3 regions of the Streptomyces sp. NPDC034037 genome follow, and region 1 is predicted to be linked to each of the others. Evidence: riboswitches for the same ligand, from Rfam matches in the RefSeq annotation. Region 1 holds a riboswitch; each other region holds the start of a gene.
What was found. A riboswitch is a leader RNA that binds a small molecule or an ion and turns the genes downstream of it on or off. The one in region 1 is predicted to bind cobalamin.

Region 2: linked by a shared signal. The riboswitch ahead of ACZ516_RS11505 (energy-coupling factor ABC transporter permease) and the one ahead of ACZ516_RS23030 (ribonucleoside-diphosphate reductase subunit alpha) in region 1 are both predicted to bind cobalamin.
Region 3: linked by a shared signal. The riboswitch ahead of ACZ516_RS05515 (ABC transporter substrate-binding protein) and the one ahead of ACZ516_RS23030 (ribonucleoside-diphosphate reductase subunit alpha) in region 1 are both predicted to bind cobalamin.

Annotation. Positions count from the first base shown of each region.
Region 1 covers NZ_JBVISC010000006.1:407,175-410,438, forward strand. The annotation lists gene mctP (monocarboxylate uptake permease MctP) at 1-201, shown strand, start outside; gene ACZ516_RS23025 (GNAT family N-acetyltransferase) at 305-808, shown strand; cobalamin riboswitch at 871-993, shown strand; gene ACZ516_RS23030 (ribonucleoside-diphosphate reductase subunit alpha) at 1,127-3,264, shown strand, end outside.
Region 2 covers NZ_JBVISC010000003.1:211,733-214,996, forward strand. The annotation lists gene ACZ516_RS11490 (energy-coupling factor ABC transporter ATP-binding protein) at 1-22, opposite strand, end outside; gene cbiQ (cobalt ECF transporter T component CbiQ) at 19-768, opposite strand; gene ACZ516_RS11500 (energy-coupling factor ABC transporter substrate-binding protein) at 775-1,149, opposite strand; gene ACZ516_RS11505 (energy-coupling factor ABC transporter permease) at 1,149-1,904, opposite strand; cobalamin riboswitch at 1,935-2,118, opposite strand; gene ACZ516_RS11510 (polyprenyl synthetase) at 2,384-2,662, shown strand; gene ACZ516_RS11515 (polyprenyl synthetase family protein) at 2,652-3,264, shown strand, end outside.
Region 3 covers NZ_JBVISC010000001.1:1,254,654-1,257,917, forward strand. The annotation lists gene ACZ516_RS05510 (FecCD family ABC transporter permease) at 1-570, opposite strand, end outside; gene ACZ516_RS05515 (ABC transporter substrate-binding protein) at 772-1,731, opposite strand; cobalamin riboswitch at 1,777-1,898, opposite strand; gene ACZ516_RS05520 (M67 family metallopeptidase) at 1,902-2,324, opposite strand; gene ACZ516_RS05525 (amino acid permease) at 2,414-3,264, opposite strand, start outside.

The DNA.
Region 1 (3,264 bases):
GGCATCGGCGAGATCGGCTACATCGGCCTCACCGCGTTCGTCCTGAACGTGGTCGTGACGGTGGTCCTCACCTTCGCCATGCGGGCGCTGAAGGCCCCCGACGGCATCGACGAGACCTCCCCCGAGGACTACACCGCGGACGCGGGCGACCCCGGCGTCGTCGAGGAGCTGCCGCCGGCGACCGCGGGCGCCGCGCACTGAGCACGCCCCCGTGACACAGGGCCGCCGTGACCAACGACCCGTGACGAAGGGCCGCCGGAAAATCGGCGGCCCTTCGCCGTGCCCGTGTTGCACACTGCGCCGCATGGACATCAGCGCCCTCACGATCAGACCCGCGCACCCCGACGAGTACGAGGCGCTCGGCGCCCTCACCGCACAGGCCTATCTCGCCGACGGCCACCTGGACTTCGGGGCGGACGACCCCTACCTCGCGGTGCTGCGCGACGTGGCGGCGCGCGCGGCCGCGGCCGAGGTCCTGGTGGCCGCGGCGGACGGCAAGGCGCTCGGCTGCGTCACCTACGTGCCGTCCGGCGGCCCGATGGCCGACATCGCCCGCGCCGGCGAGGCCGAGATCCGCATGCTGGCCGTCTCCCCCGAGGCCCGCGGCAGGGGCGTCGGCGAGACGCTCGTACGGGAGTGCGTGCGGCGCTCCCGGGACGCGGGCCGCACCGGGCTCGTCCTGTCCACCCAGACGTCGATGCGCACCGCCCACCGGCTGTACGAGCGCCTGGGCTTCCGGCGCACGCCCGAGCGCGACTGGAGGCCCATCGAGACGGTGCCGCTGCTGGCGTACATGCTGACGTTGTAGGCACCGCACCCCGCGAGCCGACACAAGATGTGGGCCCGCCTCCAGGGCCCGGCACAAGATGTATGCTCGTGCTCGCTGTCGCCGCAGGGGAATCCGGTGCAAGTCCGGAACTGTCCCGCAACGGTGCATGTGTACGCATTCGGCGTACGCGGAGTCCGAGGACCTGCCGACAGCGCACCCGTACCGTCCGGTCCGGGTGCCGACCGTCCGGGCCTCGTGGAGTGGGCCGGTGGACGCGGTACGCCGCCCTGCCCGGGTGCGCCCGTGTGCGCCCATCCCTCCCCCCTGGCCCAGAGCCGAGCGAGGGAGTGCCCCCACGTGACCATCGCGCCTGCCGAACCCGCGTCAGCGCCGTCGACGCCTTCGGTGCCGACCCTTCAGGACGCCGAAGGAACCGACGGGCCGGGGACCGCGCTGCTGCGCACCCTGACCGACCTCACCGCCGACCTGCCCGACGCCGACCCCGGCCGGGTGGCCGCCGCCGCGCTGCGCGGCCGCTCGGCGCGGGCCGACGAGGCCGAGCTGCGGGCGCTGGCCACCGAGGCGGCCGCGGGGCTCATCTCCGAGGACCCGGCGTACTCCAAGCTGGCGGCGCGGCTCCTGTCGATCGGCATCCGCGAGGAGGCGGCGACGCAGGGCGTGCGCTCCTTCACCGACTCCGTCGCGGTCGGCCACCGCGAGGGCCTGATCGCCGACCGCACGGCGTCCTTCGTGACGGCGCACGCGGCCCGGCTCGACGCTTTGGTGGAGGGCGCGCTCGCCGACGGCGCCGACTTCCGCTTCGAGTACTTCGGCCTGCGCACGCTGCACAGCCGCTATCTGCTGCGCCACCCGATCACCCGGCAGGTCATCGAGACCCCGCAGCACTTCATGCTGCGCGTGGCGAGCGGCCTGGCGGAGGACGGCAGCGAGCGGGCGCTCGACGAGGTCGCCGCGCTGTACCGCCTGATGAGCCGCCTGGACTATCTGCCGTCCTCGCCGACGCTCTTCAACTCCGGCACCCGCCACCCGCAGATGTCCTCCTGCTACCTCCTCGACTCCCCGCTGGACGAGCTGGACTCCATCTACGACCGCTACCACCAGGTCGCGCGGCTCTCCAAGCACGCGGGCGGCATCGGACTCTCGTACTCCCGCATCCGTTCCCGGGGTTCGCTGATCCGCGGCACGAACGGGCACTCCAACGGCATCGTGCCGTTCCTGAAGACCCTGGACGCCTCGGTCGCCGCCGTGAACCAGGGCGGCCGGCGCAAGGGGGCCGCCGCGGTCTACCTGGAGACGTGGCACTCCGACATCGAGGAGTTCCTGGAGCTGCGCGACAACACCGGTGAGGACGCGCGGCGCACGCACAACCTCAACCTCGCGCACTGGATCCCGGACGAGTTCATGCGCCGGGTCGCCGCCGACCAGGACTGGTCGCTGTTCTCCCCGGCCGACGTGCCCGAGCTGGTCGACCTGTGGGGCGAGGAGTTCGACGCCGCCTACCGCGAGGCCGAGGCCGCCGGGCTCGCGAAGAAGACCATCCCGGCCCGCGATCTGTACGGCCGCATGATGCGCACCCTCGCGCAGACCGGAAACGGCTGGATGACGTTCAAGGACGCCGCCAACCGCACCGCCAACCAGACGGCGGAGCCCGGCCACACCGTGCACTCCTCCAACCTCTGCACGGAGATCCTGGAGGTCACGGACGACGGCGAGACGGCCGTGTGCAACCTCGGCTCGGTGAACCTCGGCGCCTTCGTGGACGCGGCGAGCGGCGACATCGACTGGGAGCGCCTCGACGAGACCGTCCGCACCGCCGTCACCTTCCTCGACCGCGTCGTGGACATCAACTTCTACCCGACCGAGCAGGCGGGGCGCTCCAACGCCAAGTGGCGCCCGGTGGGCCTCGGCGCGATGGGCCTCCAGGACGTCTTCTTCCGGCTGAAGCTGCCCTTCGACTCCCCCGAGGCGCGTGCCCTCTCCACCCGCATCGCCGAGCGGATCATGCTCGCCGCGTACGAGGCCTCCGCCGACCTCGCCGTCCGCAACGGCCCGCTCCCCGCCTGGGAGAAGACCCGCACCGCGCGGGGCGTGCTGCACCCGGACCACTACGGCGTCGAGCTGACCTGGCCGGAGCGGTGGGCGGCGCTGCGGGAACGTATCGCCGAGACCGGCATGCGCAACTCGCTGCTGCTGGCCATCGCGCCGACCGCCACCATCGCCTCCATCGCGGGCGTGTACGAGTGCATCGAGCCGCAGGTCTCCAACCTCTTCAAGCGCGAGACGCTCAGCGGGGAGTTCCTTCAGGTCAACGCCTACCTCGTGCAGGAGCTGAAGCGGCTCGGCGTGTGGGACGCGCAGACCCGCGAGGCGCTGCGCGAGGCCAACGGCTCGGTGCAGGGCTTCGGCTGGATCCCCGAGGACGTCCGCGCGCTGTACCGCACCGCGTGGGAGATCCCGCAGCGCGGCCTGATCGA
Region 2 (3,264 bases), on a different contig from region 1:
GCACCAGCAGGGGCTCGCTCATCCAAGAAGCCTTTCCATGACGAAGGTGAGGGCGGTCAGGGCCGCCAGGAGTGCCACGCCCGCTCCCACGAACCGCCGCGAGACGCGGGCCTCGGGCACGAGCACCCGCAAGGTGCCGTCGTAGCCGCGTCCGGCGAGTCCGCCGTGCAGCCGGCTCGCCCGGTCGAAGGCCCGCACGAACGACGTGGCGCCCAGACCCGCGAGGGAGCGCCAGGTGGCGGCCCGTGTGGTGTGGCCGAGGCGTGCCGCCTGCGCCTGGCGGATGCGGGTCATGGCGTCCAGGAGCAGGAAGCTCATCCGGTAGGTCACCAGGGCGACGTCCACGACGGGCGCCGGGATGCCCGCCTTGACCAGGCGGGGCAGCAGATCCGACATGGGGGTGGTGAAGGCGAACAGGAGCACGCCGAGCGAGGCCGCCGAGGTGCGCAGGAGCAGGCCTCCCGCCCGCGCGGGCCCCGACTCCGCGAGGGTGACGAACCCGTCGGGGCCGCCGAGCTGGACGAGCAGGGTCAGCGCTCCGGTGACGCAGAAGCCGAGCGGTACACGGTAGGCGCGCCACAGTTTGCGCGGCGGCACCCCCGCCGGGCCGAGCAGCAGGACGAGCGCGGTGGCCGCGACCAGGGCGGCGCCCGGCCAGGGCGGCAGGGAGATCGCGAGGAGGGTGAGGCCGAGCCCGAGCACGGCCTTGTCCACGGGGTGGCGGCGGCGCCAGCGACTGCTGTGCGCCGCCACGTCGATGGGCAGCACTGGCGGTCAGAGCTGCCCGGGCCCGGGCTCGGCGCCCTCGTCCCCCGGGGGCTGCCCGGCGTGCGCCTCCTGCGCCTGCCGGCGTTCGGCGCCCTGCCTGCGGCCCTTGCGCAGACCGAAGTAGTACGCGAGGACGCCGGCGCCGAGGGCCGCCTGGAGGGCGAAGAGCGCGGATTCGATGTCGCCGGAGGGCGGCTCGTACAGGGGCGAGAACCACGGTTTGTAGTCCGGCTCGATCTCGGTGATCGCCGTCTCGGCCTGGGCGTCGGCACCGGTGAACGGTTCCTTTTTGTGGTCGCCGAGCCCGAGCGCCAGGGGCAGCACCGCGAGCGCCGCCACGACCACGAGCAGCAAGATGTTGATCTTCGTGTTCCGGCTCATCAGGCGCTGGCCTCCCTGTGCGTCTCCTGCGTCTGCTGCGTCTCCTGCGTCTGCTGCTTCGCGGGGGTCTCGTGCGGCGTAGTGGGCCGCTTGCCCTGCGGCAGCACCCCGAGCCGCGCGAGTTCGCCCCGGCTGGACTGCACGAGCAGCCGCATGACCAGGACGGTGAGCAGCCCCTCGCTGACGGCGAGGGGGATCTGCGTGACGGCGAAGATCCCGCCGAACTTGCCCAGCGCGCCGAGGAAGCCGCTGCCGGGGTCCGGGAACGCCAGGGCCAGCTGGACGCTGGTGACGCAGTACGTGGACAGGTCGGCGACGAAGGCACCGAAGAACACGGCGGCCATCAGCGGTACGTCGAACCGCCTGAGCAGCCGGTAGACGGCGTATCCGGCCCACGGCCCGACGATCGCCATGGAGAACACGTTGGCGCCCAGGGTGGTGAGCCCGCCGTGGGCGAGCAGCAGGGCCTGGAACAGCAGCGTGATGGTGCCGAGCACCGCCATGATCGGCGGCCGGAACAGGATCGCGCCCAGTCCGGTGCCCGTCGGATGCGAGCAACTGCCCGTCACGGACGGAATCTTCAGGGCGGAGAGAACAAAGGTGAAGGCCCCGGCGGCTCCCAGGAGCAGGGTGCTCTCGGGGTGTTCCTTGACCTCACGGGTCAGACGACGGACTCCGTGGACGACGAACGGCGCGGACGCTACGCCCCAGGCGATCGCGTGCGCCGGCGGGAGGAAACCCTCGGCTATGTGCATGGCTCAGCAGACCCTCTCCAGCACCTCGTGGATGGACAACGTGCCTTGGCCGGTCTCCTGGCTGACGGGTCGTACCGACCGGACTCCGCCTTCCCGGGCACGTGTGTGCCCAGTGGCTGCCGCGAGGGCTGGAGCCGGACTTCCCGATCACAGTGGCGAGGGCCGCACCGGCATCACACCGGATTTCCCGTTCACCAAGGCGTGGTGACATTAGTGCGCGACGGAGGGGCCTGACAACTTGCCCGGGCGATTCCGATCGTGGTCAGACGTGCCCGGCACCCTGCGGGAACGGCCCCACGAGGGCTCCCGGTTCGCTCCAGCAACGCCCGTGCGGCGGGTCGGCAACACGAAGCGCGGCGGTCACTCGATCGTGAGTTCCGGCCGGGCCGCGCCCGGCGTGCGGTCATCCTGTGAGCGGCGACACGAGACGGCCGCCGGGCGGACGTGCCCCGGCGGAATGTGCTTCAGGGGGACATGTCATGACGCGGGAAGCGAGCCGCATCGTCGGCCTCGGTGAACGGGCGGTGCTGCTGGCGGCGGGGCTGGCCGACCTCGGGGTCAGCACGCTGGGCACGGCGGTGGGGACGGTACGAGGGCTGCTGCACCGCTCGGACGCGGCGGACCTGGCGGCGGACGCCGAGCACGATCTGCTGGTGCGCGGGCGCCTGGTGCGGGACCGGTACGCGGCGGTGCCTCCGGCCCACCTGGAGATCCTGGCCCGGCGCGCGCTGGCTCGGCGGGCCGCCGATGGCCTCTGACCTGTGGGAACCCGCACGGTTCAAGGACCGTGTCGACGCGGTGCTGCGTGCGTTCGTCGGCCAGGAGGCCGAACGCTTCGCGGACGTCGATCCGCTTCTCCATCCGGTGGCCGAGCAGCTGGAGGCGGCCGTCGCGGACGGCAAGCGGCTGCGGGCGGCCTTCTGCTACTGGGGCTGGCGCGGGGTGGGCCAGCCCGACAGTGACGCGCTGGTGCGGGCGGCGGCCTCGATGGAGCTGGTGCACGCCGCCGCGGTCGTGCACGACGACCTCATCGACGACAGCCCGTTGCGGCACGGCCGCCCCACCGCCCAGGTGGCCCTGCGGGACTGTGTGCCCGACCGTCCCCGCGCGTCGGCCGACGGCAGGTCGCTGGCGATGCTGGTGGGCGATCTGCTGATGGGGCTGGCCGGGCAGCTGTTCGCCGCCAGCGGTCTGCCCGCCGCCTATCTGGCCCGGGCCCGCCCCCTGTGGTCGGCGCTGGCCCGGGAGCTGATCGCGGGCGAGTGCCTGGAGATCCTGCGCACCGGAGCCGACCCCGACACCACGGCCTCGCTGAAGGTGATCCGGTACAAGACCGCCAAGTACACCGTCGAGCAGCCCC
Region 3 (3,264 bases), on a different contig from region 1:
GCCGCCGAGCCCGCCGAGCGTCCAGTACAGGACTTCCTTGAGCTGGTCGGCGCTGTCCGCGGTGACGAGGATGAGGCTGGTCAGGGCGGACAGGATGTATGAGACGGCGACCCCGGCGAGGATCAGGCGGCCGGTGGCGAAGCCTCCGCCGCCGCTTCGGGCCAGGGCGTAGACGAGGGCCAGGGAGATCAGGGCGCCCGCGAAGGAGGCGGCGGGGATGGTGACGGCGGTGCTGAGAGCCGCGCCCAGGCCGAAGACGCCGCCGAGGACGATCGCCGAGACCGCGCCGACGGAGGCGCCCGAGGAGACGCCGAGCAGGAAGGGGTCCGCGAGGGGGTTGCGGACGAGGGCCTGCAGGACGGTGCCGATGACTGCCAGTCCGGCTCCTACGGTGGCGCCCAGTATGACTCTGGGGAGTCTTACGTCCAGGACGATGGTGCGGAACGGGGAGGGTTCCGCGCGGCCCGTCAGGATGTCCAGGACGTGGGACGGGGGGATGGGTACGGAGCCCAGGGCCAGGCCTGCGAGGGTCGCTGCCGCTAGGGCTGCGGTCAGTCCCGTCAGGGTCAAGAGGCGGTGCCCCTTGGAGTTCCGTCTGTCGCCCTTCGGGCTCGTCCTCAAACGCCGGACGGGCTGGAATTTGCCTCCCCCGGGCTGGAAGAGGCGCCGGACGGGCTGGAATTTGCCTCCCCCGGGCTGGAAGAGGCGCCGGACGGGCTGAATTTTGCCTCCCCCGGGCTGGATCAGGCGCCGGACGGGCTGGGGGGGTGCTCACAGCTGGGCCGCCAGCTTCCGCACCGCCTCCGGGGCTCGTACTCCTGTCACCACGTCCGACAGGGGAAGCACCGCGAACCGCTTGTTCCTGATCGCGGGGACGTCCGCCAGGACCGGGTCGTCGAGGAGGCGCTTCTTCTTCTGGGCGACGCTCGTGGCGCCGTAGTCGAGGATCACGACGACCTCCGGCTTGCGTTCGACGACCTTCTCCCAGGACGCGTCGCCGAAGGACCTGCCGAGGTCGGCGAAGACGTTGCGGCCGCCCGCCCGCTCGACGATGTCGTTGCCGATGCCCCGGCCGCCCAGCGTGAACGCCGTCTTGTCGCCGCTGTCGTAGACGAAGACGGACGCCGGCTTCCCGCCCTTCGTCTTCTGCTCGGTGGCGGCCAACTCCCGCTTCGCGCCGCTCACCCACGTGTCCGCGCGCTCGCGCACCCCGAAGGTCGAGCCGACCTCGCGCACCTCGCGGTAGACGTCGTCCATGGAGACGGCTCGCTTCGCGCACCCCTCGACGTTGAGGCGGCTCTCGATGCCGGACTCGGCGAGCGCGGAGCGGCTGCGGCCGTCGCCGGCGAGGAAGGCGCTGGCGTAACCGCCGTAGACGAAGTCGGGGTCGGTGGCGAGGAGCTTCTCGTAGGAGGGGTACTCCTTGGCGAGCACAGGGACGGACTTGTACGCCTTCTCGTACTTCGGCAGGACCTTGTCGTCGAGGTAGGCGGTGCCGACGAGGCGGTCCGCCAGGCCCAGTTCCAGCATCACCTCGGTGGCGTGCTGGTTCATGGTGACGGCCCGCTCGGGGGGTGCCTCGTACGTCGTCCGCACACCGCAGTTGGTGACGGTGTACGGGAATCCGGCGGCCTTGGCGGCGGGCCCGGCGTCATCGGGTGCGGACGAGGAGCACGCGGCGAGCGGGACGAGCAGGGCGGCGGCGGTCAGGGCGCGCAGGGCTCGGGACATGGCTGAACTGCCTCCTCCGGGGGATTTCCGCGTCCCCCGCGTTGCGTGGAGTGCGGGCGGCAGGTCAGTTCCTGACTCCCCCGCCCCCGATGCGGGGGTGGGGTCACAGTGGCGGGACCGTGCCGGATTCGCACCGGCTTCCTGGCTCCCGCCGCCCGAGGATGTCGGGCTCAGTATGCCTGGACCACGCGCACCTCTTCCTCGGTGACCTCGCCGTCCACGATGCGGAACGAGCGGAACTGGAAGGGGCCCGCGTCGTCGGTGTCGGCGGTGGAGACCAGGACGTAGTGGGCGCCGGGCTCGTTGGCGTAGGTGATGTCGGTGCGGGAGGGGTAGGCCTCGGTCGCGGTGTGCGAGTGGTAGACGATCACCGGCTCCTCGTCGCGGTCGTCCATCTCGCGGTAGAGCTTGAGCAGGTCGCCCGAGTCGAACTCGTAGAACGTGGGCGAGCGCGCGGCGTTCAGCATCGGGATGAACCGCTCGGGGCGGTCGGTGCCGGCGGGGCCCGCGACCACGCCGCAGGCCTCGTCGGGGTGGTCCTGGCGCGCGTGCGCGACGATCTGGTCGTGGAGGGCCTGGGTCAGGGTCAGCATGGCAGTCAGGATAAGCAGAGGGCCCGCACCGTACCGGAATGCGGTACGGGCGGGCCCGAATGCTGGACAGGTGCCCCGAGGGGCGGGTGTCAGTCCTTGGCCCCCGGTTCGCCGGCGGAGGCGACGGCGGGGGTCTTGCGCTTGTTGAAGGCGGCGGCCTCCGGGTTGCGCTTCTTGAGGATCAGGTAGGAGCCCGCGAGGATCGCGACCCACACCGGAGCGGCGTACAGCGAGATCCGGTTGTCCTCGTCGATGCCCATCATCACGATGACCATGCCGATGAACAGGAGCGCGAACCAGCTCGTGTACGGGGCTCCGGGCGCCCGGAAGGTGGACTGCGGCAGCTCACCGCGGTCGGCCTTGCGGCGGTAGCGGATCTGGCACGCCAGGATCATGATCCAGGCCCACATGCCGGAGATGGTCGCGAAGGAGACGACGTAGGTGAACGCCTTGCCGGGCCACTGGTAGTTGATCCAGACGCCGACCAGCATGCACGCGGCGGAGGCGGTGGTGCCGATCAGCGGCAGGCCGTTCTTCGTGAGCCTGGTGAAGAACTTCGGGCCCTGGCCGTTGAGCGCCAGGTCGCGCAGCATGCGGCCGGTGGAGTACATGCCGGAGTTGCAGGAGGAGAGCGCGGCGGTGAGGACCACGAAGTTCACGATCGCGGCGCCGATGCCGAGGCCCATCTCCTCGAAGGCCGCGACGAACGGCGAGACGCCGGGCTTGAAGTGCGTCCACGGCACGACCGACAGGATCATGATCAGCGCGCCGACGTAGAAGACGGCGATGCGCCACGGCACGGTGTTGATGGCCTTGGGCAGGACGGTCTTCGGGTCCTTGGACTCGCCCGCGGTGACGCCGACCAGCTCGACGGCGAGGAAGGCGAACATCACGATCTGCAGCGTCATCAGCGTGGAGCCGATGCCGTTGGGGAAGAAAC